Regions from separate parts of the Enterobacter sp. C3_dUdeg genome, predicted to be linked through region 1. Evidence: predicted binding sites of a transcription regulator. Region 1 holds the regulator's gene; each other region holds the start of a gene.
The links. The regulator CRP, encoded in region 1, controls carbon source genes, mostly activating them, when cyclic AMP is high. The targets are predictions, from matches to a motif close to ATGTGANNNNNNTCACAT.
Positions count from the first base shown of each region.

Region 2: a site for CRP is predicted at 4,001-4,018, ahead of cdd (cytidine deaminase). Genes of this name have one in related genera too.
Region 3: a site for CRP is predicted at 6,548-6,565, ahead of AC27FC_RS13305 (ABC-F family ATPase). Genes of this name have one in related genera too.

Region 1 covers NZ_BAAKFX010000005.1:39,370-49,511, forward strand. Annotated here, with positions in the region: gene AC27FC_RS14010 (ABC transporter ATP-binding protein) at 1-153, shown strand, start outside; gene AC27FC_RS14015 (hydrolase) at 266-1,288, shown strand; gene AC27FC_RS14020 (YheU family protein) at 1,285-1,503, shown strand; gene AC27FC_RS14025 (phosphoribulokinase) at 1,534-2,403, shown strand; gene AC27FC_RS14030 (OsmC family protein) at 2,470-2,874, opposite strand; gene crp (cAMP-activated global transcriptional regulator CRP) at 3,186-3,818, shown strand; gene AC27FC_RS14040 (YccS/YhfK family putative transporter) at 3,876-5,963, shown strand; gene argD (bifunctional acetylornithine/succinyldiaminopimelate transaminase) at 5,960-7,180, opposite strand; gene pabA (aminodeoxychorismate synthase component 2) at 7,268-7,831, opposite strand; gene AC27FC_RS14055 (putative adenosine monophosphate-protein transferase Fic) at 7,862-8,446, opposite strand; gene ppiA (peptidylprolyl isomerase A) at 8,553-9,125, opposite strand; gene tsgA (MFS transporter TsgA) at 9,404-10,142, shown strand, end outside.
Region 2 covers NZ_BAAKFX010000001.1:177,579-187,720, reverse strand. Annotated here, with positions in the region: gene dusC (tRNA dihydrouridine(16) synthase DusC) at 121-1,053, opposite strand; gene AC27FC_RS00830 (AraC family transcriptional regulator) at 1,095-1,892, opposite strand; gene AC27FC_RS00825 (type 1 glutamine amidotransferase) at 1,952-2,668, shown strand; gene AC27FC_RS00820 (CidA/LrgA family protein) at 2,860-3,255, shown strand; gene AC27FC_RS00815 (CidB/LrgB family autolysis modulator) at 3,252-3,947, shown strand; gene cdd (cytidine deaminase) at 4,077-4,961, shown strand; gene sanA (outer membrane permeability protein SanA) at 5,088-5,804, shown strand; gene AC27FC_RS00800 (glutamine synthetase family protein) at 5,929-7,317, shown strand; gene mglC (galactose/methyl galactoside ABC transporter permease MglC) at 7,367-8,377, opposite strand; gene mglA (galactose/methyl galactoside ABC transporter ATP-binding protein MglA) at 8,393-9,913, opposite strand; gene mglB (galactose/glucose ABC transporter substrate-binding protein MglB) at 9,993-10,142, opposite strand, start outside.
Region 3 covers NZ_BAAKFX010000004.1:259,286-269,427, forward strand. Annotated here, with positions in the region: gene AC27FC_RS13290 (LacI family DNA-binding transcriptional regulator) at 1-784, opposite strand, end outside; gene AC27FC_RS13295 (MFS transporter) at 1,073-2,374, shown strand; gene AC27FC_RS13300 (glycoside hydrolase family 31 protein) at 2,392-4,755, shown strand; gene AC27FC_RS13305 (ABC-F family ATPase) at 4,847-6,442, opposite strand; gene ldtB (L,D-transpeptidase) at 6,665-7,585, shown strand; gene AC27FC_RS13315 (GntR family transcriptional regulator) at 7,629-8,345, opposite strand; gene AC27FC_RS13320 (PTS sugar transporter subunit IIC) at 8,361-9,683, opposite strand; gene AC27FC_RS13325 (glycoside hydrolase family 1 protein) at 9,735-10,142, opposite strand, start outside.

The sequences.
Region 1 (10,142 bases):
CTCGGCGATAGCGGCCTGTATGACCAGAGCCGCAAGGCTGAGCTGACCGACTGCCTGCAAACCCAGGCGAAGACCAAATCCAGTCTCGAAGAGTGCGAGATGGCGTGGCTCGACGCGCAGGAACAGCTGGAAGCGATGCTGCAGGCTGACTGACTTATTTACCCCGTTTGAAGAGCAGAATCCGTACCGGGTTCGGAAATCCAGCTTAAACGGGGTACAATTCGGAAAGTATCGTAAATTTCCGACAAGAATCAGCATCGCGCTTATGACCCAAATCATTCCATCAGACTTCGACATTGCGGCCGAAGACAGCACTGAGTTCGTGCCTATGCGCGGCGTGGCCAATCCGCATTTGCAGACCATGCTGCCGCGACTGATCCGCCGCAAGGTTCAGTTCACCCCGCACTGGCAACGGCTTGACCTGCCAGACGGTGACTTTCTGGATCTCGCCTGGAGCGAAGCGCCTGAACAGGCTCGCCATAAGCCGCGTCTGGTGGTTTTCCACGGTCTGGAAGGCAGCCTGCACAGCCCGTATGCGCATGGGCTAATTGAGGCGGCAAAAGCGCGCGGCTGGCTCGGCGTGGTGATGCATTTTCGCGGCTGCAGCGGTGAACCGAATCGTCAGAAACGCATTTATCACTCGGGTGAAACCGAAGACGGAACGTGTTTTTTACACTGGCTGCGGGAAAATTATGGCACCGTGCCAACGGCCGCCGTGGGCTACTCGCTGGGCGGCAATATGCTGGCCTGTCTGCTGGCCAAAGAGGGTGAAAGCGTACCGCTGGATGCCGCCGTCATTGTCTCCGCGCCGTTTATGCTTGAGCAGTGTAGCTACCACATGGATAAAGGCTTTTCCCGCGTCTATCAGCGCTACCTGCTCAACCTGCTGAAGGCCAACGCGGCGCGTAAGCTGAAGGCCTACCCGGATACCCTGCCGGTAAGCCTGCGCCAGCTGAAAAAGGTGCGTCGTATCCGCGAGTTCGACGACCTGATCACCGCGAAAATCCACGGCTTCGCCGATGCGATTGACTATTATCGTCAGTGCAGCGCCATGCCGCTGCTCAGCAAGATCACGCAGCCAACGCTGATTATTCATGCCAAAGATGACCCATTTATGGATCATCACTCGATCCCCGCTCAGGAATTCCTGCCCGACAACGTTCACTATCAGTTGACCGAGCATGGCGGCCACGTCGGGTTTATCGGCGGCACGCTGCGCCGCCCGAAAATGTGGCTTGAGGCGCGAATTCCTGACTGGCTGACCCCTTATCTGGACGGTGCAAAATGATTATTCCCTGGCAGGATCTGGCTCCCGAAACGCTCGATAATCTGATTGAAAGCTTTGTATTACGCGAAGGCACCGATTATGGTGAACAGGAACGCTCGCTTGAGCAAAAGGTCAACGATGTTAAGCGCCAGCTGAAAAGCGGCGACGTGGTGCTGGTGTGGTCAGAACTGCATGAGACGGTCAATATCATGCCCCGCAACGCGTTTCACGGCTGATCTTCCACCCTTTTCAGTCAGGGAGTTGCTATGTCTGCCAGACACCCGGTTATTGCCGTTACGGGGTCGAGTGGTGCGGGAACCACCACCACCAGCCTCGCATTTCGCAAGATTTTCGCCCAGCTGAATCTCCGTGCGGCGGAGGTCGAAGGCGACAGCTTTCACCGCTACACGCGTCCGGAGATGGACATGGCCATTCGTAAGGCGCGCGATTCGGGTAAACACATCAGCTACTTCGGCCCGGAGGCCAATGACTTCGGCCTGCTGGAACAAACCTTTATAGAGTACGGTAAGAGCGGCAAAGGGCAGTCCCGCAAGTATCTGCACACCTATGATGAAGCCGTACCCTGGAATCAGGTGCCGGGAACCTTTACCCCGTGGCAGCCGCTGCCGGAACCCACCGACGTCCTCTTTTACGAAGGATTGCACGGCGGCGTGGTCACGCCTCAACACGACGTGGCGCGCCACGTGGATCTGCTGGTCGGCGTGGTCCCTATCGTTAACCTGGAGTGGATCCAGAAGCTGACGCGCGACATGAGCGAGCGCGGCCATTCGCGAGAGGCGGTGATGGACTCCGTGGTGCGCTCCATGGAGGATTACATTAACTTCCTGACGCCGCAGTTCTCCCGCACCCATATCAACTTCCAGCGCGTGCCGACGGTGGATACCTCGAATCCGTTTGCCGCTAAAAGCATCCCGTCGCTGGACGAGAGCTTTGTGGTGATCCATTTCCGCAATCTCGAAGGCATTGATTACCCCTGGCTGCTGGCAATGCTGCAGGGCTCGTTTATTTCACACATGAATACGTTAGTCGTGCCGGGCGGAAAAATGGGGCTGGCGATGGAGCTCATCATGACGCCGCTGGTGGAGCGACTGATGGAAGGGAAGCAGATCGCGTGAGCATGTTCCCTCTCCCTGTGGGAGAGGGTTAGGGTGAGGGCATCAACACGCACGATGCCCCATCAATCACGCCTCGATCACTTCATACGAATGCGTGATTTTTACCGCTTTCTCCAGCATTAACGCCACCGAGCAGTACTTCTCCGCAGACAGGTCCACCGCACGCGAGACCGCCGCGTCTTTCAGCTCTTTACCGGTGACCACAAAGTGCAGGTTAATATGGGTGAACAGGCGTGGCGCCTCTTCGCGACGCTCTGACGTGAGTTTAACCTCACAATCCGTCACGTCATGACGTCCTTTTTGCAGAATCGACACCACATCAATTGCGCTGCATCCGCCTGCCGCCATCAGCACCATTTCCATTGGGCTGGGTGCTTTATCGCCGGAGTTACCGTCCATCAAAATCTGGTGTCCTGACGCGGACTCGCCCAGGAACGTTAAACCTTCAACCCATTTCACGCGCGCTTGCATATTCATTAACTCCAACGTTGCATTTTTGGTGACAGATTACGCGTGCGTTACATTTATCGCAATGGAAGGCGACCTGCATCATGCTGAAGCGAGACACCAGGAGACACGCGGCGAAAGCTATGCTAAAACACTCAGGATGCTACAGTAATACATTGACGTTACACGTGTATGCAGAGGACATCAAACTTTACTGGCTGCGAAACGTTACGGTAGCCGACTTCCCAGGGTATGGGTAAGAATTCGATTGCAACCCCAGAGTCCGGATGCATCTGATGACTCTGGTGACAGCTTATAACAGAGGATAACAGCGCATGGTGCTTGGCAAACCGCAAACAGACCCGACTCTCGAATGGTTCTTGTCTCATTGCCACATTCATAAGTACCCATCGAAGAGCACGCTGATTCACCAGGGTGAAAAAGCGGAAACGTTGTATTACATCGTTAAAGGCTCGGTGGCAGTGCTGATCAAAGATGAAGAAGGGAAAGAGATGATCCTTTCTTATCTGAACCAGGGCGATTTCATCGGTGAACTGGGCCTGTTTGAAGAGGGCCAGGAACGTAGCGCCTGGGTTCGAGCAAAGACAGCATGTGAAGTGGCTGAAATTTCTTACAAGAAGTTCCGTCAGCTGATTCAGGTTAACCCTGACATCCTGATGCGTCTTTCTTCCCAGATGGCGCGCCGTCTGCAGGTCACGTCAGAGAAAGTGGGTAACCTCGCCTTCCTGGACGTTACCGGCCGTATCGCACAAACCCTGTTGAACCTGGCGAAACAGCCAGACGCCATGACCCACCCGGACGGCATGCAAATTAAAATTACCCGTCAGGAAATTGGTCAGATCGTCGGCTGCTCCCGTGAAACAGTGGGCCGTATCCTGAAAATGCTGGAAGATCAAAACCTGATCTCCGCCCACGGTAAAACCATCGTGGTCTACGGAACGCGTTAATTCCGCTTAAACGGCGTGCCATCGCAAGGTGTCACGCCGTTTTTGTCTCTACTCCCCATGTGGCGCAGGCTGATCTATCACCCGGAAGTTAACTACGCACTGCGACAAACGCTGGTGTTGTGTCTTCCTGTGGCCATAGGCCTGATCCTCGGACATCTTCAACAAGGCCTGCTGTTTTCCCTCGTGCCCGCCTGCTGCAACATCGCCGGTCTGGACACGCCGCATAAGCGTTTTTTCAAACGCCTGATCGTTGGTGGCTGCCTGTTTGCGGGCTGTAGCCTCGCCGTACAACTCCTGCTTGCCCGGGATATCCCGCTGCCGCTGATCCTGACCGTACTTGCGATGACCCTTGGCGTCACGGCGGAAATCAGTTCGCTGCACGCTCGCCTGCTTCCCGCCTCGCTGATTGCGGCCATTTTCACGCTGAGCCTCGCCGGGAACATGCCGGTGTGGGAGCCGCTGCTGATCTACGCCTTGGGGACATTATGGTACTGGCTGTTTAACTGGTTTTGGTTCTGGCTGTGGCGTGAGCAGCCGCTGCGTGAATCCCTGAGCCTGCTCTATGTGCAGCTTGCGGATTACTGCGAAGCCAAATACACCCTGCTCACCCAGCATACCGACCCGGAAAAATCCTTACCGCCGCTGCTGACGCGCCAGCAGAAGGTGGTGGATCTCATAAGCCAGTGCTATCAGCAGCTGCATATGCTCGCCGCCAACAAGAACCACGAGTACAAGCGGCTGCTGCGCACCTTCCAGGTCGGGCTGGATCTACAGGAGCATATCTCCGTAAGCCTTCACCACCCGCAGGAGGTGCAAAAGCTGGTCGAGCGCAGCCACGCCGAAGCGGTGATCCGCTGGAACGCGCAGACCGTCTCGGCACGCCTGCGCGTGCTGGCCGATGATATTCTCTATCACCGTTACCCGACGCGCTTTAACATGGACAAGCAGCTGGGCGCGCTGGAGAAAATCGCCCGCCAGCATCCCGATAACCCGGTCGGCCAGTTTGCCGCCTGGCACTTCAGCCGCATCGCCCGCGTGTTGCGCACGCAGCGCCCGCTTTATCCCCGCGACCTGATGGCGGATAAGCAAAAACGGCTTCCGCTATTGCCCGCGCTCAAAAGCTATCTTTCTCTTAAATCGTCCGCTCTGCGCAACGCCGCAAGGATCAGCGTGATGCTCAGTACCGCCAGCCTGATGGGTATGGCGCTGCACCTGCCGAAACCCTACTGGATCTTAATGACCGTGCTGTTTGTCACCCAGAACGGCTACGGCGCCACGCGGGTGCGTATTCTGCATCGGGCTGGCGGAACGCTGGCCGGGCTGATCATTGCAGGCGTGACGCTGCACTTCCACGTGCCGGAAGGCTATACCCTGGCAGGGATGCTGGCGATTACGCTGGTGAGCTACCTGATTATCCGCAAAAACTACGGCTGGGCGATGGTGGGCTTTACGGTGACGGCGGTATATACGCTGCAGTTGCTCACGCTCAATGGCGAACAGTTTATTGTCGCCAGACTGATTGATACCCTGATCGGCTGCCTGATTGCCTTTGGCGGCATGGTCTGGCTGTGGCCGCAGTGGCAGAGCGGGCTGCTGAGGCAGAACGCCCACGACGCGCTGGAAGCCGACCAGCAGGCTATTCGCCTGATCCTGAGCGACGATCCGCAGCCCTCCCCGCTGGCCTATCAGCGGATGAAGGTCAACCAGGCGCACAACGCCCTGTTTAACTCGCTCAACCAGGCGATGCAGGAGCCGGGCTTTAACTCGCACTATCTGGCAGACATGAAGCTCTGGGTGACGCACAGCCAGTTTATCGTCGAGCACATTAACGCCATGACCACGCTGGCGCGCGAGCACACGATGCTGACGCCGGATCTGGCGCAGCGCTATTTGCAGTCGTGTGAAATTGCGTTGCAGAGGTGCCAGCAGCGTCTGGAGTATGACGCGCCGGGCGAGTCGGGCGACTCAAACATTCTGGAAGCGCCGGAGACGTTGACCCACGGGCCAATGAGCACCCTGGAGCAGCATTTACAGCGCGTTCTGGGGCATCTGAACACCATGCACACCATTTCGTCGGTGGCATGGCGTCAGCGTCCGCATCACGGCATTTGGTTAACGCGCCGGCTAAAGCGAACCGAGTATTAGCCTTTTACGATCTTCTCGACCGCTGCGGCAAAGCGGGTTAAACCGTCTTCGATGTCTTTGTCTTCTACCACCAGCGACGGCGCAAAGCGCATCACGTCAGGCCCGGCATTAAGCACCATCACCCCTTCGTGGGCGGCGGCGTGCAGGAAGTCGCGCGCCCGGCCTTTGTACTGCGGCTTCAGCTCGGCGCCAATCAACAGCCCCATCCCGCGAATTTCGCTGAACACATCGTACTGTTCATCAATCTTTTGCAGGTGTTTTACGAACAGCTCGCGCTTCGCGCTCACGGCGTTCAACACCTCCGGCGTGTTGATAATGTCGAATGCGGCACCCGCCACGGCACTCGCCAGCGGGTTACCGCCGTAGGTGGAACCGTGAGAACCGACGTGGAACGCGGAGGCGATCTCCTGCGTCGTCAGTACCGCACTCACCGGGAAACCGCCGCCGAGCGCTTTGGCGCTGGTCAGGATGTCCGGCGTCACGCCGTAATGCATATAAGCGAACAGATCGCCGGTACGCCCCATCCCGCACTGCACTTCATCAAAGACCAGCAGCGCCTGATGCTCGTCGCACAGCGCGCGCAGCCCTTTCAGGAATTCCGGAGTTGCCGCCGTCACGCCGCCTTCCCCCTGGATCGGCTCGACAACAACGGCGCAGGTATGGTCGTCCATGACCGCTTTCACCGCGTGCAGATCGTTAAACGGCACGTGGACAATGTCGGCCGGTTTCGGGCCAAACCCGTCGGAATACTTCGGCTGGCCGCCAACGGAGACGGTAAAGAAGGAGCGTCCGTGGAAGGCATTGTGGAAGGCGATGATTTTGGTTTTGTACGGGCTGTGGCGCGTTGTCGCGTAGTAGCGCGCCAGCTTAAACGCAGTTTCGTTGGCTTCAGTGCCGGAGTTCATAAACAGCACGCGCTCGGCAAAGGTCGCATCGATGATCTTGCGGCCCAGGCGCAGCGCCGGTTCGTTGGTGAACACGTTGCTGGTATGCCACAGGGTTTCGCCCTGGGTTTTCAGCGCCTCAACCAGCGCGGGATGGCAATGACCCAGCGCAGTGACCGCAATACCGCCCGCGAAATCCACATACTCTTTACCCTGCTGATCCCAGACGCGGCTGCCTTTTCCCTTCACCGGGATAAACTCAGCCGGTGCATAAATCGGCAGGATCACTTCATCAAATGTCGCGCGGGTAATTGCTGGTTGTTCAGTTGCCATGTCATGACCATCCATTTTTATGTCACAGTGATTGTGAAAATATAATCACAAAATATGCATAAAAAATCACAGCAAGGCAACAGATATTCAGCGATTGAGGAAATTTGCCAGCAGCGCGTGCCCCTGCTCGCTGAGGATGCTTTCCGGGTGGAACTGCACGCCTTCGAGGTCCCATTCGCGGTGGCGAATCCCCATGATCTCCTGCGTATCGCTCCAGGCGGTCACCTCAAAGCAGTCGGGCAGTGTAGACGGGTCAATCACCAGGGAATGGTAGCGCGTCACGGTTAACGGGTTATTGAGCCCCGTGAATACCCCGGTGCCGGCGTGGGTGACCGGAGAGGTTTTACCGTGCATCACTTTCGCGGCGCGCACGATGGTGGCACCAAACGCCTGAGCAATCGCCTGATGGCCCAGGCAGACACCCAGTATCGGCAGCTTGCCGGCAAAGTGCTGGATCACATCCAGAGAAATACCCGATTCCGACGGCGTACACGGCCCCGGAGAAATCACGATTTTCTGCGGAGCCAGCGTCCCGATATCGGCCAGTCCGATCTCGTCGTTGCGGCGGACAACCACCTCTGCACCCAGTTCACAAAAATACTGGTAAAGGTTCCAGGTGAAGGAATCGTAGTTATCAATCAGCAGAATCATGGCGGCCCCCGAAAAAAATGCCGCCCTATTCTACTCAGATTCCCGCGCTTCGCTCACTACTTTGGCAAAGATAGCGTTCAGCGCGGTTAAATCCCCCGTTGCGCCGCTTCGGTTAGCCGCCACCCACTGGTCGGGATCGATATCGCGCCAGTCCAATGCGTAGCCCGCGTGGAGCGCCAGCTGCTCGAAGAAAACGCGTTGGGCAATACCGTTGCCGCGCATAAACGGATGCAGCATGTTGATTTCGCAGTAATAGTGGCTAACCCGATCAACAAACGCCGCTTTCTCAAGACCCACGAGATACTTTTCGCTTTCCAGCGCCGCCATCAGCTCATTACCCATCTTCTCGATGTATTCGAAATGGCAGAAAGGAATGTCACCCTTAAAAATATCGTCAGTGCGTAACTCGCCTGCCCGCTTCATCTCGCTGCGGTACAAATGACGATGAATAAGGCACAGATGGGGCAACCCGGGCGCGGAAGGCCCAAGCTCCAGCGTCTCAATATGGGGCTCTGAGGGACCATTACCTTTTTCAAGGAGACAACTGGCCTGTAAATTGACGTTACGCTGCTGTTCCCAGAGACGGGATTTTTGCTTGTCGGTGAGCTTTTTCACTTAACGCCTCCCTGAATAGTCCGTTTGCCACAAGTATAAGCAGCAAAACGCGCTTTCGCAGGGAGGGTCATATAACGCGGGCAGAAGAAGCCCGCGTTCAGAAGAATTACGGCAGAACTTTTGCGGAGAGGATAACCACCGGTTTTGACGGCACATTCTGGTACGGACCGACGTCGTGAGTAGGCACCTGAGAAATCTTATCGGCCACGTCCATGCCTTTCACAATCTTACCGAAAACGGCATAGCCAAAGTCGCGCTGACCGTGGTCGAGGAAGGCGTTATCCGCCACGTTCAGGAAGAACTGGCTGGTCGCGCTATCTTTGTCTGCGGTACGCGCCATGGAGATGGTGCCGCGCTTGTTCAGCAGGCCGTTGTCCGCTTCGTTTTTGATTGGCGGGTTAGGCTGCTTCTGCTGCATCTGCTCGTTGAAGCCGCCGCCCTGCACCATGAAGCCTGGGATCACGCGGTGGAAAGTGGTGTTGTTATAGAAACCACTGTTCACATAGTCGAGGAAGTTTTTCACGGAAACAGGGGCTTTCTGGCTATTCAGTTCCAGCTCAATATTCCCGGCGGAGGTGGTCAGCAGAACGTGAGGGTCCCCTTTGGCTGCCAGCGCAGCAGGGGAAACGGCAGAAAGAGCAAACACAGCTGCGACAGCCGCCAGTGTTGATTTGAGCATGAGAATTCCTTAACAAAGCGCAGTATAAAAAGCGAATGGCTTGATTCTAAAGAGCAGTATGAACGGAGACCAGCCTTTTACCTAATTTTACGAAATTGAAACAATTATTACCGCGCAAACGATTGGTTACGCCGTCAATTAATGTGATTTAGATCACACTAAAACCTGCAATGACGTAATCATTACCCTTAAAAGATAGGAATAGATCACTTTAGCGACTAAAATCTGCCCGCTCTCAGCGCCCCCCGGGCGCTTTTCTTTTTCTGAACAGGCCAGACATGACTAACAGCAATCGCATCAAGCTCACATGGATCAGCTTCTTCTCCTACGCCCTGACCGGCGCGTTGGTGATCGTCACCGGGATGGTGATGGGGAATATCGCAGACTACTTCCAGCTGCCCGTTTCCAGCATGAGTAACACCTTTACCTTCCTCAACGCGGGGATCCTGATCTCTATCTTCCTGAATGCCTGGCTGATGGAAATCGTCCCGCTGAAAACCCAGCTGCGCTTTGGCTTTGTGCTGATGGTTGCCGCCGTGGCGGGCCTGATGCTGAGCCACAGCATCGCCCTGTTCTCCGCCGCCATGTTCGTGCTCGGTCTGGTGAGCGGGATCACCATGTCGATCGGTACGTTCCTGATTACCCACATGTATGAAGGCCGCCAGCGCGGCGCGCGTCTGCTGTTTACCGACTCCTTCTTCAGCATGGCCGGAATGATTTTTCCGATGCTCGCGGCGGTTCTGCTGGCGCGCAGCATTGAGTGGTACTGGGTCTATGCCTGCATCGGCCTGGTCTACGTGGCGATCTTTATTCTGACCTTCGGCTGCAAGTTCCCGGTGCTGGGCAAGAAAGCGCAAACCACCGCAGAGCCTGTTGCGAAAGAAAAGTGGGGCATCGGCGTGCTGTTCCTCTCCATCGCCGCGCTGTGCTACATCCTGGGCCAGCTGGGCTTTATCTCCTGGGTACCGGAGTATGCCAAAGGTCTGGGCATGAGCCTGAACGACGCGGGTAAACTGG
Region 2 (10,142 bases), on a different contig from region 1:
TTTTGCCTGTTAACCAGTAACAATCCTGCGTTGAAAACAGTGGCACCTTAACACCGTCGCGCCACGTTGAAAACCTGAACTGTTTTCTGATTTAAAAAAGTGTGAGCAATTTAACGCTTATTATTTTGACTGAATCACCCGGGCAATATCAGACGAAGTCTGCAATGTCCGAATTTCCTGAAATAATCCCAGCGCTTCATCGTACTCTTTGCGTAAATAGCTCAGCCACTGTTTAATTCGCGCGACGTGATACAAACCGGTATCGCCCTGCTTTTCCAGTCGGCTGTATTTTTGCAGCAGCGTGACGACGTCTTCCCACGGCATTCGCGGCTCGTTATATTTCACCACCCGGCTGAGGTTCGGCACATTCAGGGCGCCGCGACCGATCATCACCGCATCGCAGCCGGTGGCCTTCAGACAGGCCTGCGCGCTCTCATAATCCCAGATTTCACCGTTGGCGATCACCGGAATGGTGAGGCGCTTGCGGATCTCACCGATCGCCTGCCAGTTAATGCGCTCGGCCTTGTAGCCATCTTCTTTGGTGCGGCCATGCACCACCAGCTCGGTGGCCCCGGCCTGCTGCACCGCATCGGCGATTTCAAACTGCCGCGCGTCGCTGTCCCATCCCAGGCGCACCTTCACCGTCACCGGCAAATGCGAAGGCACGGCCTCACGCATGGCCTTCGCGCCGCGGTAAATCAGCTCAGGATCTTTCAGCAACGTCGCCCCGCCGCCGCTGCCGTTCACCAGCTTCGACGGGCAGCCGCAGTTGAGATCCACCCCGTAAGAGCCCAGCTCAACCGCGCGGGCGGCGTTTTCCGCCAGCCATTCGGGATACTGGCCGAGCAGCTGAATACGCACCAGCGTGCCGGAAGAGGTCCGGCTCTGGTTGTGCAGCTCGGGGCACAGGCGGAAGAAGGATTTTACCGGCAACAGCATATCGACCACGCGCAGAAATTCCGTCACGCAGAGATCGTAATCGTTCACCTCGGTCAGAAGCTCGCGCACGAGGGAGTCGAGCACGCCTTCCATTGGGGCCAGTAAAACACGCATAGCAGTACCTGTGAAAAAAGACGCGCTATAGTAGCCGCTCTCTATATCGCTGGGAAGCGCTTCTGTTCAGGGAGAAAGTCAGCCGGCGTTGCCCCCACAATGGCGCGAAACGCCGCCGCAAATGCCGCCTGCCCGGAAAACCCCAGCATCCAGGCCACCTGCTTAACCGGGTATCCGTTGGCGAGCAGATCCAGCGAGGCACAAATCCTTGCGCGCTGTCGCCAGGCCCGGAAGCTAAAGCCGGTATCTTTGATAAAGGCGCGTGAGAATGTGCGTTCAGACATCGCGGCCTGTTCCGCCAGCCTGTCCATCGAAACGTCCCAGAAATTGCTGGCAATGATGTCACAGGCAACGCGATGTAACCGCTCATCCACGGGCATCGGTAATTCGGCCGAAATCTGCTGCGCCTCGCTGAGGATTTCGAGCAGCAAAACGGCCATGCTGCGCTGGCTGGCTGGCCGGTATTGCGCACTGAACAGCCCGGCAATCAGCTCTTTGAACAACGCCGTCGCCATAATCACGTGAACCTCTTCTTTCCGTTTAAAAGATCGGCATTGCGATATCAGCGCGGGGCTAAACCAGACCGCGCGGAGCTCCGTTGCGGATAACACGCTGTAGGTATGCTCCTGAAAGGGAGGGATCCAGAGCGCGCGCTGTGGCGGTATGACCCAACGCTTATTGCCGGTTTCGACCAGCATCACCCCTTTGATGGCAAACAAAAGTTGCCCCTGTGGATGCTGGTGAGGGGGATCCACTTCGCCGCGCGTATAGCTAATAGCCCCTCTGGACCATCCGATGGCATCGTCGTGAATTGGCGTTTTATCGATAACGGTTGGCATTTCACATTCCTCCCTTCCTCTTATGATGCTGCTTGTACACGTAACCGGAGAGAGACGCAATGCACATTCATTTTATCATTCATGAATATTTCGAAGCGCCAGGCGCATATGAAGTCTGGGGGGAAAATCGCGGCTGTAGTATGAGCTACTCCAGAGTTTATCAGGGCGATCCGTTACCCGAGGATCTGCAGAGCACAGACTTGCTTATCATCATGGGAGGCCCGCAGTCACCTGCCACCACGCTTCAGGAGTGCCCCTGGTTTGACGCGCAGGCGGAAATGCGGCTCATCGGCCGCGCAATAGAGGCAGGTAAAACGGTGATTGGCGTTTGTCTGGGCTCGCAGCTTATCGGTGAAGCGCTGGGCGCAGCGTTTTGCCATAGCCCGGAAAAAGAGATCGGCAAATTTCCCGTCAGGCTCACAGATGCTGGCAAGGCGAACCCGCTGTTTGAGGATTTTGGCCACGAGCTGAACGTCGGACACTGGCATAACGACATGCCAGGGTTGACGCCGCAGGCTAAAGTGCTGGCTTACAGCGAGGGCTGCCCCCGTCAGATCGTGCAATATGGCGAACGGGTTTACGGTTTTCAGTGTCATATGGAACTGACGCCGGAGGTGGTTGAGCTGCTGATTGAACATTCGCAGAACGATCTCAGCCGCGCGGCTGAATTTCGTTTTGTCGAAACGGCGGAAAAACTACGCTCGCATGATTATCGCGAAATGAACCAGGTGCTGTTTTCTTTTCTGGATAAACTCGCCGCCCAACGCGAGGCCTGACTCAGTGGCATTTCTCTGGCTCGTCACTTCGCCACCGCACGCCCTTTCCTCTAAACTGTAGCCTGCCCCTGTGCGGTGATACCAGACGTTCCATTCTGGAATGTCTGGTATGCTCAAATTTCATGATGTGATCCGTGGCACATTTTTAGGTTTAATTGTATGATGAATGCGTTTCAGCAAGGACTATCACCATGAGCAAATCATTGAATATTATCTGGCAATATCTGCGCGCATTCGTCCTAATTTACGCCTGCCTGTACGCCGGGATTTTCATCGCGTCGCTGCTGCCGATCGTCATTCCCGGCAGCATTATCGGTATGCTGATCCTCTTCGTTTTGCTGGCGCTGCAAATCCTGCCCGCAAAATGGGTCAACCCCGGCTGCTTCGTCCTCATTCGCTACATGGCGCTGCTTTTCGTGCCCATCGGCGTCGGGGTCATGCAGTATTTTGATTTGCTCAAGGCCCAGTTCGGCCCGATTGTGGTCTCCTGCGCGGTCAGTACGCTGGTGGTTTTCCTTGTGGTGAGCTGGAGTTCGCATCTGGTGCATGGCGAACGTAACGTGGTCGGGGAGAAAACAAAAAAATGATGGCCAATATCTGGTGGTCGCTGCCGTTAACCCTGGCGGTGTTCTTCGCCGCGCGCAAGCTTGCCGCACGTTTTAAAATGCCGTTGCTGAACCCGCTGCTGGTGGCGATGGTGGTAATTATTCCGTTCCTGCTGCTCACCGGCATTCCCTACGAACGCTACTTTGCCGGCAGCAAAATTTTAAACGACCTGCTGCAGCCTGCCGTTGTGGCGCTCGCCTTTCCTTTATACGAGCAGCTCCATCAGATCCGCGCCCGCTGGAAATCCATCATTACCATCTGTTTTGTGGGCAGCCTGGTGGCGATGATCACCGGCACGTCGGTGGCGCTGTTGATGGGGGCCTCCCCGCAAATTGCCGCCTCTATCCTGCCTAAATCGGTGACCACGCCTATCGCGATGGCGGTCGGCGGCAGCCTCGGCGGGATCCCGGCCATCAGCGCGATGTGCGTCATTTTCGTCGGTATTCTGGGTGCGGTGTTTGGTCACACCCTGCTGAACGGGATGCGTATTCACACTAAAGCGGCACGGGGGCTGTCGATGGGAACAGCTTCCCACGCCCTGGGCACCGCCCGCTGCGCGGAGCTGGATTATCAGGAAGGGGCGTTTAGCTCCCTGGCGCTGGTGATCTGCGGGATTATCACCTCCCTGCTGGCCCCGTTCATTTTCCCGCTGATTCTGGCGGTGATGGGCTAAAATTTGCGATGCGTCGCGCAAATTTCATTTTGATTTCATAAGTTGCATACATAATGAGAAGTGGATCACATATAAAGCCCTGACGGCTCCGTAAACTACCGATCCATTAACCTTTATGAGGCAAACGCCATGCACCCACGTTTTCAAGCTGCTTTCGCCCAGCTTGCAGAGAATTTGCAGTCAGCCCTGGCTCCCGTTCTGGCAGATGCACACTTCCCCGCCCTGCTGACCGCGGAGCAGGTCACGATGCTGAAACAGGCAACGGGACTGGAAGAAGACGCGCTGGCTTTCGCACTGCTTCCTCTGGCTGCCGCCTGCGCGCGGGCCGATCTCTCCCACTTTAACGTCGGGGCCATTGCGCGCGGCGTCAGCGGAACCTGGTACTTCGGTGGCAATATGGAGTTCCTGGGCGCGACCATGCAGCAAACGGTTCACGCCGAGCAGAGCGCCATCAGCCACGCCTGGCTGCGCGGTGAAAAAGCCCTGAGCGCCATTACCGTTAACTACACCCCCTGCGGCCACTGCCGTCAGTTTATGAACGAGCTGAACAGCGGGCTGCAGCTGCGCATCAACCTGCCGGGCCGCGCGCCGCACACGCTGGGGGATTATCTGCCTGACGCGTTTGGCCCGAAAGATCTGGAGATCAAAACGCTGCTGATGGACGAGCAGGACCACGGTTACGCCCTGTCCGGCGATGACCTGAGCCAGGCGGCCATTCGCGCGGCCAACAAAAGCCACACGCCGTACAGCAAGTCCCCGAGCGGCGTGGCGCTGCAGTGCCGCGATGGCCGGATCTTTAGCGGCAGCTACGCGGAAAACGCCGCGTTTAACCCAACCCTGCCACCGCTGCAGGGCGCGCTTAACCTGCTGAGCCTGAACGGCTATGACTATCCGGACATTCAGCGCGCTATTCTGGCAGAAATTGCCGATGCGCCGTTGATTCAGTGGGATGCGACCGCCGCGACGCTTAAAGCGCTGGGCTGCACGACGATTGACCGCGTACTGCTTGCGTAATCCTTCCGGCGGGCAGAAATGCCCGCCAGTTTGCTGAAAAACCCCTCAGTTAAGTCGCTGTTTCTTGCGCTAACCAGGCGGGTAAAGTAGCCTGAGTTAAATTTCATCCACGAACGAGCCATCTCCATGTTAAAGCGCGTTTTTTACAGCCTGTCTGTCCTGGTCGGCATACTGCTGTTGATCGTGCTGGGTCTCGATCGCTGGATGAGCTGGAAAACCGCCCCCTACATCTTTGACGACCTGCAGGACCTGCCCTATCGTCAGGTTGGCGTGGTGCTCGGCACCGCCAAGTATTACCGCACCGGCGTGATCAACCAGTATTACCGTTACCGCATTCAGGGCGCGCTGAACGCCTACAACAGCGGCAAGGTGAACTACCTGCTGCTGAGCGGCGATAACGCGCTGCAAAGCTACAATGAACCGGTGACGATGCGTAAGGACCTGATTGCCGCGGGCGTGGACCCTGCCGATATCGTGCTCGACTACGCCGGATTCCGCACCCTGGACTCCATCGTGCGCACGCGTAAAGTCTTCGATACCAACGACTTCATCATCATTACCCAGCGCTTCCACTGCGAGCGCGCGCTGTTTATCGCGCTGCATATGGGCATTCAGGCGCAGTGTTACGCGGTGCCGTCGCCAAAAGATATGCTGAGCGTGCGCGTGCGCGAGTTCGGCGCGCGGTTTGGCGCCCTGGCCGATCTGTATATCTTCAAACGCGAACCGCGCTTTTTAGGCCCGCTGGTGCCGATTCCGGCGATGCACGAAGTGCCGGAAGACGCGCAGGGTTACCCGGCCGTCACGCCCGAGCAGCTGCTTGATATGCAGAAAAAGGAGAAATAACAGGACCGCCTTTATACTTTCTTTACGCCGGGCCTGACGCTTTTTATCCCCCCTTTACGTCGGCTCTTTTAAGCTGAGTTCACTGCCGCTACGGCTTCATTGAAGAATGACTATGAACTCGATAATGAATGCGTTTTTCCTCAAAAGTCTCCGTCCGTATTTTAACTTTCCCGGTTTATCACTTCCTGGCGCACTCAATTCCGGTCTCTGGCTTGATGAAAAAATTGATGCCCTGCAGCACAACATTTCAGTGGAAGTAGCGGATTATCTGGAACGTTACCCGCAGACGAAACATGTAGACGTTTACCTGAACGATATCAACGGCACGATGCGCGGCAAGCGTCTGTCGGTGGAGAGCATGCTGAGCCTGGAAAAAGGCTGTTATTTTCCCCTTTCGGTCTACTCGATGGATCAGAAAGGAAAAATCGCCGCCCCACTTCATGATGAACCGGACCGACTCTGCGTGCCGGTCGCCGGCTCCCTGCGCCCCTGCCCGCAGGATCCGCAGCACAATGCGCAGATCCTGCTGACGATGAAAGACAGTGACGATACCCCCTGCCCGCTTGAGCCGCGCGTGATACTGCAGAACGTGCTGGCCCGCTTCCACCAGCACGGTCTCTTCCCGGTGATTGCCCCGGAAATCGAGTTCTATCTGACGGGACATGACAATCGGGATCCGCAAAATCAGGGCTGTTTTCATATGGATACTACGACGGCCCATGCGGCACTGTTTGACGAGCTGGAACAGCTGGCGCACCTTCAGCGCATCCCGCTGTCCGGGATCGTGGCGGAAGCCGAGTCCGGTCAGTACGAATTAAACCTGAAGCACAGCCATCGCGTCGTTGAGGTCTGCGATAACGTGCTGGCGCTTCGTCGCCTGACCCGTTACGTTGCCGAAAAGCACGGCCTGCAGGCCAACTTTATGGCGAAGCCTTTCAGCCAGCTGTCCGGCAGCGGTTTGCACTTCCATTTCAGCCTGAACAATCGTCACGGCGAAAACGTTTTTGCTTCCCCGGTGAACGCGCTTAACAGCATGATGCGTTTGTGCATCGCGGGGCAGCTGGCGCTGATGCCCGCCTCCGTCGCCATTCTTGCGCCGGGCGTTAACGCGTTTCGTCGCCTGCGTAAAAACCTGACGGAGCCCGTATTTAACTCCTGGGGCTATAACACCCGCTCCGCCGCCCTGCGTATTCCCTGCTCGGATGACCACAACCGTCGTATCGAGTACCGGCTGGCCGGGGCCGATGCCAATCCCTATCTGGTGGCAGCCACTATCCTGACCGGCATGCTGTACGGGCTGGAAAACATCGACGACGAGGATTTGCCCGAACCGCAGCATGATGAACCCGCGCTGCCGCTGTTTCAGCAGGAGGCGATTGAGACCTTTGCCCGCTGTCAGTACCTCACCGACAGCCTGGGCGACGCCTTTTCCGAACAGTGGGTCGCCTGCAAGCTCTCTGAACTCGACTGGTTTGAGCGCATCGTGACCCGAGAGGAGTCACTGCTGGCATAAGTCATAAAAAAGCCCGCTCGATGAGCGGGCCGGATATCGCGAGGAGCAATTACTTCTTACGCGCGTACTTCAGTGAATCCAGCGCGACCGCGAAGATAATGATGGCGCCTTTGATGATGTACTGCCAGTACGGGTTCACGCCGATATAGGTCAAGCCGTAGTTGATGACGGTGAAGATGATCACACCGGTCACCACGCCCAGTACCGTACCCACGCCGCCGCTGAAGGAGACGCCGCCCACCACGCAGGCTGCGATTGCATCCAGCTCGTACATGAAGCCAAGGTTGTTGGTTGCAGAGCCGATACGGCCCGCTTCCAGCATCCCGCCGAAGGCGTAGAACACGCCGGACAGGGCATAAATGATGAGCAGGTTCAGGGCAACGTTCACGCCGGAGACTTTCGCCGCTTCCGGGTTACCGCCGATAGCGAAGATGTTTTTACCAAAGCGCGTTTTGTTCCACAGGATCCAGACGAAGGCCACCGCAATCAGCGCATAGAAGGTGATATACGACAGGCGGAAGCTGCCCAGCGCGATGAACCCTTGCGTAAAGGTCGAGAAGCCGCTGTCAAAACCCGAGATGGGGGAAGCACCGACAAAGTCGTAGTACAGGGAGTTGATACCGTAAACGATGATCATCGTACCCAGCGTGGTGATAAACGGCGTCACGTTCAGGTAGGCGATAATGATACCGTTGATCAGACCAATCACCGCACCGATGGCGCAGACAATCAGGATCACCACGAAAATCGGCATGGTGGCCATTTCCGGGAAGACCTTGTTGGCGTTTTCCATCGACTGCAGCAGGGTTGCCGCGATAACCGCCGCCAGCCCCACCTGGCGACCGGCAGAAAGGTCCGTCCCCTGGGTTACGATCAGGCCCGCCACGCCCAGCGCAATAATAATACGCACGGAGGACTGGGTCAGAATGTTACTCAGGTTCAGCAGGCTTAAGAACGTAGGGTCCTGGAAAATGATGATAGCCAGCAGTACTAAAAGAACAACGTAAATACCGCCTTCTTTCAGGTAAGTGAGAAAACTTTTTTTATTTAACGCACTCATGAGGAGCCCCTGATCTTAAAGGTGCAAAGACGCAAGACGCAAAATTTCGTTTTGCGTTGTCGTTTTGGTGTCAACAATACCGGCAACGAGACCATTGCTCATAACCAGAATACGATCCGTGATCCCTAACAATTCCGGCATTTCGGAAGAAATAATAATGATCCCTTTATTCTTTTTCGCCAGCTCGGCAATCAGCTGATAAATTTCAAACTTCGCGCCGACGTCAATACCGCGGGTCGGTTCATCCAGCATCAGAATTTCTGGCTGGGTTAATAACCAACGTCCGATAATGACTTTTTGCTGGTTACCGCCTGACAGCGAACCAATTTGGGTGCGGTGTCCTGGCGTTTTCACGCGCATGGAGTCAATAACCCATTGGGTATCGCTCTTCATGCGGGAGTTATCCAGCAGTCCGACTTTGTTTTTGTAATTGCGAATGTTAGAAATTAACGAGTTAAAGTTAATATCCAGATAGGCATAAATACCGGTCGAACGACGCTCTTCCGTCACCAGCGCAAAACCATTATTAATGGCTTCGTTGGCGTTGTGGTTGTTAATTTTCTTACCGTGCAGCGTAATAGTGCCTTCGGCTTTCTCACGGATACCGAACAGAGTTTCCACGATATCGGTACGTTTTGCCCCGACCAGACCGGCAATCCCCAGGATTTCGCCCTTGTGCAGGTCGAAGGAGACATCGCGAATAGACGGCTGGCGTAACGAGGTCAGATTACGTACTTCCAGGATCACTTCGCCCGGCTTGTTTTCTTTATCCGGGAAGCGCTGGTTAAGGGAACGGCCGACCATCATGGCGATGATCTTGTCCATGTCCAGCCCTTCCAGCGGCTGCGTGGCAATCCACTGACCGTCGCGCAGAATGGTAATCTCATCGCACAGCTGGAAGATCTCTTCCATTTTGTGGGAGATATACACAATGCCGCAGCCGCGATCTTTTAGCTTACGAATAATGGTAAAAAGGTGATTAACCTCTTTTTCCGTTAATGACGATGTCGGTTCGTCCATGATGACGATTTTCGCATCATAGGAGAACGCTTTGGCGATTTCGATCATCTGCATCTGGGAGACGGATAATGTTCCCACGCGGGCGCGCGGGTCGATATCAATATCCAGCTCATCAAAAATCGCTTTGGTGTCGCGATACATTTTGTCCTGATCGACAAAGACACCCTTGGTTGGATAACGCCCCAACCACATGTTATCCATGACTGAACGCTGCAGCACCAGGTTTAATTCCTGGTGAACCATCGAGATACCGTTTTCCAGTGCTTCTTTCGCTGAATGGAAATCGATCTCTTTCCCCTGAAAAAGAATGCTGCCAGAATCTTTTTGATAGATCCCAAAAAGACATTTTAATAATGTTGATTTACCCGCACCGTTCTCCCCCATCAGGGCATGAATAGAGTGAGGACGAACTTTTAAATTAACATTATCGAGTGCCTTAACGCCGGGAAATGACTTGTTGATACCGCTCATTTCCAACAGGTATTCACCGGATGACTGAGTATTTGTGCTGACCATAATTATACCTTGTTGGCCTCGCATATCGCGTTATAAAAGGGCGCAACGAATTGCGCCCAGTGGAGACAGTACCGCTAACTTATTTACCGATAAACTCAGCCAGGTTGGACTGGTCTACGCCCACGTAAGGTACGCGAACGATTTTGTTTTCAATTTTCCAGCTGGTGCCATCTGCCGCGCCTTTGCCATCGGCCAGGTTTTTCGCCAGATCGAAGGTCGCTTTCGCCTG
Region 3 (10,142 bases), on a different contig from region 1:
TAATGGTGCCCGCCGCCATAAAGTCGCCGCCGACCAGGAACGCGGTCGGTAAATCCTTCCCCTGCACTTCACTGAGCCAGCCGCTGACCATCTGTTCCGTTTCGCGCGCGCTGAAGCTGGGCACTACAAGCAGATCGCGTTTATCGTTGAATTTCATGTTGTGAGACTGCCACGCGTCGCGGATCCCCGCCAGGCGCAGCTCCATGGTGTAGCGGCGCAGGCACAGCACGTTCATCACCTCACGGTGTCCCATCTCGAACAGATATTCCGCCGCCCGCTCGCCGATAGCGCGATGATCCGGCGCGACGGCAGGCAGACGCATGTGCCGGTCGCGGCAGTTAATCAGCATGCAGGGTTTACCCACGTCCACCGCCAGATCGTGGATATGGGGATCGTCGATGCCAAGAAGGATTGCCGCCTGAGTGTCCGCTTCGTTCATGCGTGCCAGAAACAGCTGGGCGTCGCTGTCGTTCTCCTCCAGCGCGCAGTAGCGAAGACGCACATCGTGGGACGCCAGGCCTTTACTCACGCTCTGGATCACGCGGTAGTAAAAGATGTCGGACCGCTCGTCAAACGCCCGCTGCGGGGCAAAAACCACCAGGCTGTTAAGCAGCAGACGCCCTGCCGCCATGCCGTCCATCACCCCCAGCTCCCGCGCGCACGCCAGCACCTTTGCGCGCGCTTTTTCACTGGTATTCGCTTTTCCCGCCAGCACTCGCGACACGGTGCTGATCGAGAGCTGCGTCCGGGCCGCGATTTCGGTGATTTTTAGCCTTTTGTCCATTTTGTGATCTGGCTCCATTTGCGGAATGAAAAAATTTTCATAGCGTATTGGTCAGACAATAGCTGACATAAAGGCCATCATGCCAGAGGGTATACGTCAGTTATGAGAAATTTTGCACAAAATCCACTTTTGCCCACTCATTTTCTTCCTTAAGGTGAACTTGTCACACAACTTCCATACTAGTTGTATACCAACTTAAGCATTTTAAACGGATATAAATCAAAGGCATAAAAATCCGTGTGACACCTGAACCTCCGTCCCCTTACCGTCCGTCTTGTGGAGAGTAAAATGAGTCAGGACATCAATAACACCGTAGCGACAAGCAAAACCCGTCGCGTCATCAAGAACCTGCGCTGGTACGTGCTGGTGCTGTTCTTACTTGGCGTCACCGTTAACTACATCACCCGTAACTCACTCGGGATCCTCGCCCCGGAACTGAAAGAGAGCCTCGGGATCACCACCGAGCAATACTCCTGGATCGTCGGTGCGTTCCAGATCGCCTATACCATTTTCCAGCCCCTGTGCGGCTGGCTGATTGACGTCATCGGCCTGAAGATTGGCTTTATGGTCTGCGCCGGGATCTGGGCGCTGATGTGTATTTTTCACGCGGGCGCCGGAAGCTGGCTGCACCTCGCTATTCTGCGCTTCTTTATGGGTGCCTCTGAGGCCGCCGCTACCCCGGCAAACGCCAAAACCATCGGCGAATGGTTCCCGAAATCAGAGCGACCCGTTGCCGCCGGCTGGGCGGGCGTAGGCTTCTCCATCGGCGCGATGCTGGCCCCGCCCATCATCTATTTCGCTCACGCGTCGTTCGGCTGGCAGGGCGCATTTATGTTTACCGGCGTGCTGGCGCTGCTGTGGGTGATCCTGTGGTGGGCGTTCTACCACAACCCGGAGCAGCACCCGAACCTGAGCAAGGACGAGCTGGCGTTCATCAAGCAGGATAACGAACCGCCTGCGGTGAGACTGCCCTTCCTGACCGCGCTGAAAACCGTCTCGAAAAACAAACGCTTTTACGGTATCGCCATCCCGGCCTTTATGGCGGAACCGGCCTGGGCAGTGCTGAGCTTCTGGGTGCCGCTGTATCTCGCCAAAGAGCACGGCATGGATCTGAAGCAGATTGCGATGTTTGCCTGGCTTCCGTTCCTCGCCGCCGACCTCGGCAGCGTGGCGAGCGGCTACCTGACGCGTCTGTTCACCCGTCTGTTCGGCTGCTCGCGCGTTAACTCGGTCGTTGCCAGCTCCGTGACGGGCGCGTTCCTGATGATCTCGCTGGGCATCGTGGCCATTACCCGCGACCCGTATATCACCATCGTGCTGATCTCCATCGGCGGCTTCGGGCACCAGATTATCTCCTGCATGCTGAGCGCCCTGGTCGTTGAGTCGTTCGACAAAGGCCAGATGGCGACCGTCAACGGCATGCGCGGCTCGGCGGCGTGGATCGCCAGCTTCCTGTTCTCGCTGTTAATCGGTGTGACCGCCGACAAAATCGGCTTTAACCCGCTCTTTATTGCCATGGGCTTCTTTGACCTGATTGGCGCTGTCTTCCTGGTAGCATTTATTGCTGAACGTCGCGCCAAGCGCGCCTGATAGTGGATGTATTGCATATGAAAACCCTGAAAAACTGGACCCTTGATACGCAGTCGGCAAACCATCTGGAACTGCTGGTCGATAACCAGCACCGCCTGTGCCTGTATGTGCTGGAAGAGAACCTGTTCCGCGTGCTGATCAAACGCAAAGGCGAGCTGGCGCTGGACCGCACCTGGAGCATCGCGCCGGAAAAAGACGTGCCGTGGGAAGGCCGCCGTCGTGACGATATAAGCGGTTTCTCCTGCCCGGCCTGGACCCTGACGCAGCAGGAAGAGACGCTCACCGTGGCAACCGAACAGCTGCGCGTAACGGTCCACCAGCCGCTGTGGCTGGAGTGGCACTACCGCAATGAGGCGGGCGAGTGGCAGCCGCTGGTCAACGACCGTCCAACCAGCGCCTACCTGCTGAACGCCCACGGCGACGGCGTGGCGCACTACCTCAGCCGCCGCAAGGACGAGCGTTTCTATGGCCTGGGCGAAAAAGCGGGCGATCTGCAGCGCAACGGCAAGCGGTATGAGATGCGTAACCTCGACGCAATGGGGTACAACGCGGCCAGCACCGACCCGCTCTACAAGCATATTCCGTTCACCATCGCCCGCCGCGACGACGTCAGCTACGGCCTGTTCTATGACAACCTGAGCAGCTGCTGGCTGGATCTGGGTAACGAAATCGACAACTACCACACCGCCTATCGTCGCTGGCAGGCGGAAGCGGGCGATATCGATTACTACATCTTTACCGGCACGCGCGTGCTGGACGTCACCAAAGCCTTCGTGCGCCTGACCGGGAAAACGCTGTTCGGACCGAAATGGAGCCTGGGCTACAGCGGCTCGACCATGCACTACACCGACGCGCCGGACGCCCAGAACCAGCTGATGAACTTCATCCGCCTGTGCGAAGAACACGCCATTCCGTGCGACTCGTTCCAGCTCTCCTCCGGCTATACCTCTATCAACGGCAAGCGCTACGTCTTCAACTGGAACTATGACAAGGTGCCGCAGCCGAAGGTGATGAGCCAGGCCTTCCACGACGCGGGGCTGAAGCTGGCGGCAAACATCAAGCCGTGCCTGCTGCAGGACCATCCGCGCTATAACGAAGTGGCGGAGAGCGGCCTGTTCATTCGCGATTCAGAAACCGATGCACCGGAACGTTCCAGCTTCTGGGATGACGAAGGCTCGCACCTCGACTTTACCAACCCGCAGACGGTGCAGTGGTGGCAGAACGGCGTCACCACGCAGCTGCTGGAGATGGGCATCGACTCCACCTGGAACGACAACAACGAGTACGAAGTGTGGGACGGGGAGGCGCGCTGCTTTGGCTTCGGCAAGGAGATTGCCATCAAGCACATTCGCCCGGTGATGCCGCTGCTGATGATGCGCGCCTCGCTAGAAGCGCAGCAGCGTTTCGCGCCGGAAAAACGTCCGTATCTCATCTCCCGCTCCGGCTGCGCCGGGATGCAGCGCTACGTTCAGACCTGGAGCGGCGACAACCGCACCAGCTGGGACACCCTGCGCTATAACATCCGCATGGGGCTGGGCATGAGCCTGTCCGGCCTGTTCAACGTCGGCCACGACGTCGGCGGTTTCTCCGGCGACAAACCGGACGCCGAGCTGTTCGTGCGCTGGGTGCAGAACGGCGTGATGCACCCGCGCTTTACCATTCACTCGTGGAACGATGACCACACCGTAAACGAGCCGTGGATGTACCCGGGCGTCACGCCAGCCATTCGCGGTGCGGTTGAGCTGCGCTACCGCCTGCTGCCGTACCTCTATACCCTGCTCTGGCAGGCGCATGCCGACGACGAGCCGATGCTGCGCCCGACCTTCCTCGACCACGAGCACGATGCGCAGACGTTTGAGGAGTGCGATGACTTCCTGCTGGGCCGCGACCTGCTGGTGGCAAGCGTCGTCGAAGCCGGGCAGCGCGAGCGACGCGTCTGGCTGCCGGATAACGACACCGGCTGGTATGATTTTTACACCCACGCGTGGTATGCGGGCAGCCAGTCGATTGTCCTCGACGCGCCGCTGGAAAAACTGCCGCTGCTGGTGCGCGCCGGTGCCGGTCTTCCGCTGAGCGAACGCATCACGCATGTGAGTACCGAAAAAGATACGACCCGTGAGCTGAAGCTGTTCCCGGTGAAGGGCGTCGGCACGACCACCGGAATACTGTTTGAAGACGACGGCGAAAGCTGGGGCTACCAGAACGGCAACGCGCTGTGGGTGGAGTGGGAAATGGTGTGCGACGGAGCAACCATCAACCTGAAGGTCAACGCGCGCGGGGATTATCGTCCGGCGTGGAAATCGCTTAAGGTGTCGCTGCCTGCAGGGGAAAAACGTACGCTGCTGGTGAACGGGGTCGAAGGGGGCGAGTGGGTGGTCTAGTGCGGCCTGATGCCCTCACCCTAACCCTCTCCCACGGGGAGAGGGAACAGAACGTAGGCCGGGTAAGGCGAAGCCGCCACCCGGCTTTTTTTTAGTTCTCGATACCTTTACTGCGCAGGTAATCTTCGTAATTACCGGTGAAGTCCACCACGCGCTCTGGCGTAATTTCGATCACGCGGGTCGCCAGCGAGCTGACGAACTCACGGTCGTGAGAGACGAAGATCAGGGTACCCTGATACATCTCCAGCGCCATGTTCAGGGATTCGATAGATTCCATGTCCAGGTGGTTAGTCGGTTCGTCCATCACCAGGATGTTTGGTTTTTCCATCATCAGCTTGCCGAACAGCATGCGGCCCTTCTCACCACCGGAGAGCACCTTAGCCGGCTTTTTGATGTCGTCCTGGCTGAACAGCAGACGACCCAGAATGCTGCGTACCGCCTGCTCGTCATCGCCTTCCTGCTTCCACTGGCTCATCCAGTCGAAGACGGTGAGGTCGTTTTCGAACTCATATTCATGGTCCTGCGCGTAGTAGCCAATCTGCGCGTTTTCAGACCACTTCACGGTGCCGTTGTCCGGCTGCAGTTCGCCGACCAGGGTTTTCAGCATGGTGGATTTACCCACGCCGTTGGCACCGAGGATGGCAATCTTCTCGCCCACTTCCAGCAGCAGGTTGAATTTTTTAAACAGCGGACCGTTCTCAAAGCCTTTTTCAAGGGCTTCCACTTCCAGCGCGTTACGGAACAGCTTCTTGTCCTGCTCGAAGCGGATGAACGGGTTCTGACGGCTGGAGGCTTTGACTTCGTCCAGCTTGATTTTGTCGATCTGACGGGCACGCGAGGTCGCCTGACGCGACTTAGAGGCGTTGGCGCTAAAGCGGCTGACGAAGGACTGCAGGTCAGCAATCTGCGCTTTCTTCTTGGCGTTATCCGCCAGCAGACGTTCACGCGCCTGGGTAGCCGCCGTCATGTACTCGTCGTAGTTGCCCGGATAAACGCGCAGCTCGCCGTAGTCCAGATCCGCCATGTGCGTACAGACCATGTTCAGGAAGTGACGGTCGTGCGAGATGATGATCATGGTGCTGTCGCGATCGTTCAGCGTCTGCTCCAGCCAGCGGATGGTGTCGATGTCCAGGTTGTTCGTCGGTTCGTCGAGCAGCAGGATGTCCGGGTTAGAGAACAGCGCCTGTGCCAGCAGCACGCGCAGCTTCCAGCCCGGCGCAACTTCGCTCATCGGGCCGTAATGTTGTTCGACAGGAATGCCCACGCCCAGCAGCAGCTCGCCCGCGCGCGCTTCCGCCGAGTAGCCGTCCATCTCGCCGTACTGCGTTTCCAGATCGGCTACTTTATAGCCGTCTTCTTCGCTCATTTCGGCCAGCGCGTAGATGCGATCGCGCTCCTGCTTCACTTCCCACAGTTCCCCATGCCCCATGATCACGGTGTCGAGCACGGTGAACTCTTCGAAGGCGAACTGATCCTGACGCAGCTTACCGATACGCTCGTTAGGGTCGAGCGATACGTTACCGAGCGTCGGCTCCAGGTCACCGCCGAGGATCTTCATAAAGGTGGATTTTCCGCTACCGTTGGCACCAATCAGGCCGTAACGGTTGCCGCCGCCAAATTTGACGGAAATGTTTTCGAACAGCGGCTTACTGCCAAACTGCATAGTGACGTTGCTGGTAACTAACACGGGGAGATTCCTGCGAAAAGTGTGATAAACACGGCATTATGCCACAATTCCGAATTGAGATCCCGTGTTGCGGCAATCCACTAAACTTTAACAAAATCGAAAAAAATGTGATTTCGTACACATCTGAATTCCCTGTTAGCGGGAATGCACATATAATGCGCTCCCATCACAGATTCAGACTTATCAACTCATCGCCAGAATGGCTTAGATACCTCGCACAACATGAACATGAAATTAACAACGCTTTTTGCGGCGGCGTTAGCCGTAGTAGGTTTTTGTAAGACCGCGTCTGCGGTGACGTATCCCCTGCCAACCGACGGTAGCCGTCTGGTAGGCCAGAACCAGGTTGTGACGGTACCAGAAGGTAACTCTCAGCCACTGGAGTATTTCGCTGCGCAGTACCAGCTGGGCCTGTCTAACATGCTGGAAGCGAACCCGGGCGTTGACCCGTATTTGCCGAAAGCGGGCACCGTGCTGAATATTCCTCAGCAGCTGATCCTGCCGGATACCGTTCATGAAGGTATCGTGATTAACAGCGCCGAAATGCGTCTGTATTACTACCCGAAAGGCACCAACACCGTTATCGTGCTGCCAATCGGTATCGGCCAGCTGGGTAAAGACACCCCAATGAACTGGACCACCAAGGTTGAGCGTAAGAAAGCGGGCCCAACCTGGACGCCGACTGCCAAAATGCACGCGGAATACATCGCTGCGGGTGAACCGCTGCCAGCCGTTGTACCGGCAGGCCCGGATAACCCAATGGGTCTGTACGCGCTGTACATTGGCCGCCTGTACGCTATCCACGGTACCAACGCCAACTTCGGTATCGGCCTGCGCGTAAGCCACGGCTGCGTGCGCCTGCGTAACGACGACATCAAATTCCTGTTCGAAAACGTGCCGGTCGGTACGCGCGTGCAGTTCATCAACGAACCGGTGAAAGCGACCTCTGAGCCAGACGGCAGCCGCTACATCGAAGTGCACAACCCGCTGTCCACCAGCGAAGACCAGATCAACAACAACGAAATCGTCCCTGTTACGCTGAACAGCGCGGTACAGGCGGTGACTTCTCAGCCAGACGTAGAAACGGCGATTGTTGACCAGGCCGTGCAGAACCGCTCCGGTATGCCGGTGCGTTTGAACTGATAGCGAAGCATTAAAAAAGCGGGCCTCGTTGCCCGCTTTTTTTTTATCCGTTATTCACGATCACGATCCCGCCGTGGTCGTACCGATAGTGGCAGTGGGCATACTCCAGCGGCGTGCCGTCCTCCAGATAAATCACCTGCTCCACTTCCAGGATGGGGTCGGTCTGCTCGCAGACCAGATGCTCCCTGTCCAGCGCGTTGGGCTTAAGCGCCCGCACCACCCGATACGACCCCATAATTTTCAGCGCCAGCGTCTCCTGCACGTACTGGAACACTGAACCTTCAAGATGGTTTTTCGTCAGGCCCGGCACCAGATTCATCGGCATCACCGTGGAATCCAGCGACATCGGTTCGCCGTTCAGCAGACGGAGTCGAATGAAGTCATAGATCGGCGCATCGGCGTTAATCATCAGCGACGCCTGCTCTTTTTCGTTCGGGAAGCGCAGCTCGAAATGCACTACCCGGCTGGTCACCGTGCCCAGATGCGCCCAGGTTTTAGTCGCGCCAAAGTAGTCGCTGCCGGAGAGGTCCCACTGCGAGAGCTGAAGGAAGTTTTTGCGGATGAACGTGCCCTGGCCCTGGCGGGTATAGACCAGACCTTCGACGATGAGCTGGCGCATCGCCTGCTGAATGGTCATCCGGCTGGAGTTGAACTCCGCCGCCAGCGCAAACTGGTCTGGCAGGGGTTCGTTGGCGGCGTACTGCTGGCTGATAATGCGTTTCTTAATTTCCCGCGCTATGGTGATGTACTTCGCCGCCATCGTTCTTCCTTTCAGTTAGTTTTCTATCCCGCTGTTTTTCAACGCCACTCTCTCGGCAATCTTGAGGAAAGGCAGGTAGAAGAATACACCAAATACGATGATTGCCAACTGCACCACCACCGCCCGCCAGTCCCCTGCCGTGGCCAGCCAGGCGCTGAGAATGGGCGGCGTGGTCCAGGGGATCATCACCACGCAGCGCGACATTAGCCCCAGCGTGGTACAGAGCCAGGCGAAGTAAATGCCGATGGCGGGCAGCAGCACAAACGGGATCATCAGCGGCAGGTTAAACACGATCGGCAGGCCGAAAATCACCGGCTCGTTGATGTTGAACAGACCGGGCGCCAGCGACAGACGCGCCACCTGCTTCGCCGATTTTTGTCGGGAGAAGATAAAGATGGCGATCAGCAGCGATATCGTGCTGCCCGTGCCGCCCACCATGCCAAACGTCGGCACGAAGATGTTGTTGATGATATGCGGGATGGGCTGGCCGTTGGCGAAGGCCAGCATGTTCTCGTTGGTGTTGATCAGCAGGAACGGCTCCAGCACCACGCTGTTAACGACTGACTGATGAATACCGAGCGTGAACAGGAAGTTACCGAAGCTGTAGATGAAAATCGTCCCCGGCAGGCTGGTGTTAATCAGCCGCAGCGGCTGCTGGATAAAGGTGGTAATAAGATGGATCAGGTCCGTGTGCAGCACGTTTGCCAGTATCGCCGCCAGCACCGCGAACAGGGAGAGCGTGAGAATGGTCGGGATCAGCGCGGTAAAGGATTTGCTCACCGCCGGAGGCACGTTTTCCCCGAGGGAAATGTGCAGCGCCTTCAGGCGCGAAATGGCGATAAACACTTCCGTTGAGAGCAGCCCGATCAGCACCCCGGCGAAAATCCCGGTTGAGCCAATATTGGTGAACGTCAGCACCTGGGTGATGTTCACCGCGGCATCGCTGCCGACGGGCGTAATCTGCAGGCGCATCGGCATCATGATGATGAAGCTGCTGACGGCGATAACCACTGCCGAGACCGGATTGTCGAAATCTTTGTTGCGCGCCAGCGACCAGGCAATCATCGGGGCCAGCAGCAGCGCGGCAATGTTCAGCGTGCCGTTGATAATCGCCTCGCCCCACACCTTAAACTGCGCGAGCGTGTCGCCGTGAAAAATCCACGGAAATACCACGTTGTTCACCAGCACCGCCAGACCGGCGAGGATGAAAATCGGCATCACCGTGGCGAAAGCGTCGCGCAGGGAGCGCAGGTGCACCTGATTTGCCAGGCGCGCCGAGAACTCTACAAATTTATCGACAAAAGACTGCATGTGCGGTGTTATTTTTGTTTCAGACATAGCGGATAGTTCCCATCAATCAGTCACAAAAACGGCCCGGCAGCGTACGGCTTACATCTCGCGTCCGTTGGTATGGATAACCTGTTTTAACCACGCGTAGCTCTTCTTCGGCACGCGCTTCAGGTCTTTCAGGTCATGGTTTTCACGGTTGACATAGACCACGCCGTAGCGTTTACGCATGTCGCCCTGGGAGCTGAGAATGTCGATTAACCCCCAGCCGAGGTAGCCGATCACCTCTGCCCCGTCCTCGAACATCGCCTCCTTCATGGCATTGATATGCGCCCGGTGGTAGTCGATGCGGTAGGTGTCCTCGATCGGATTGACGCCGTCCCAGGACTCAATCACCCCGATGCCGTTTTCGATCGGGAAGACCGGCATCCGCCAGTCGTTGGCGTAGCGGGTGATGATGGTGCGAAAGCCCAGCGGATCGATCTGCCAGTTCCACTCGGTGGCCTTCAG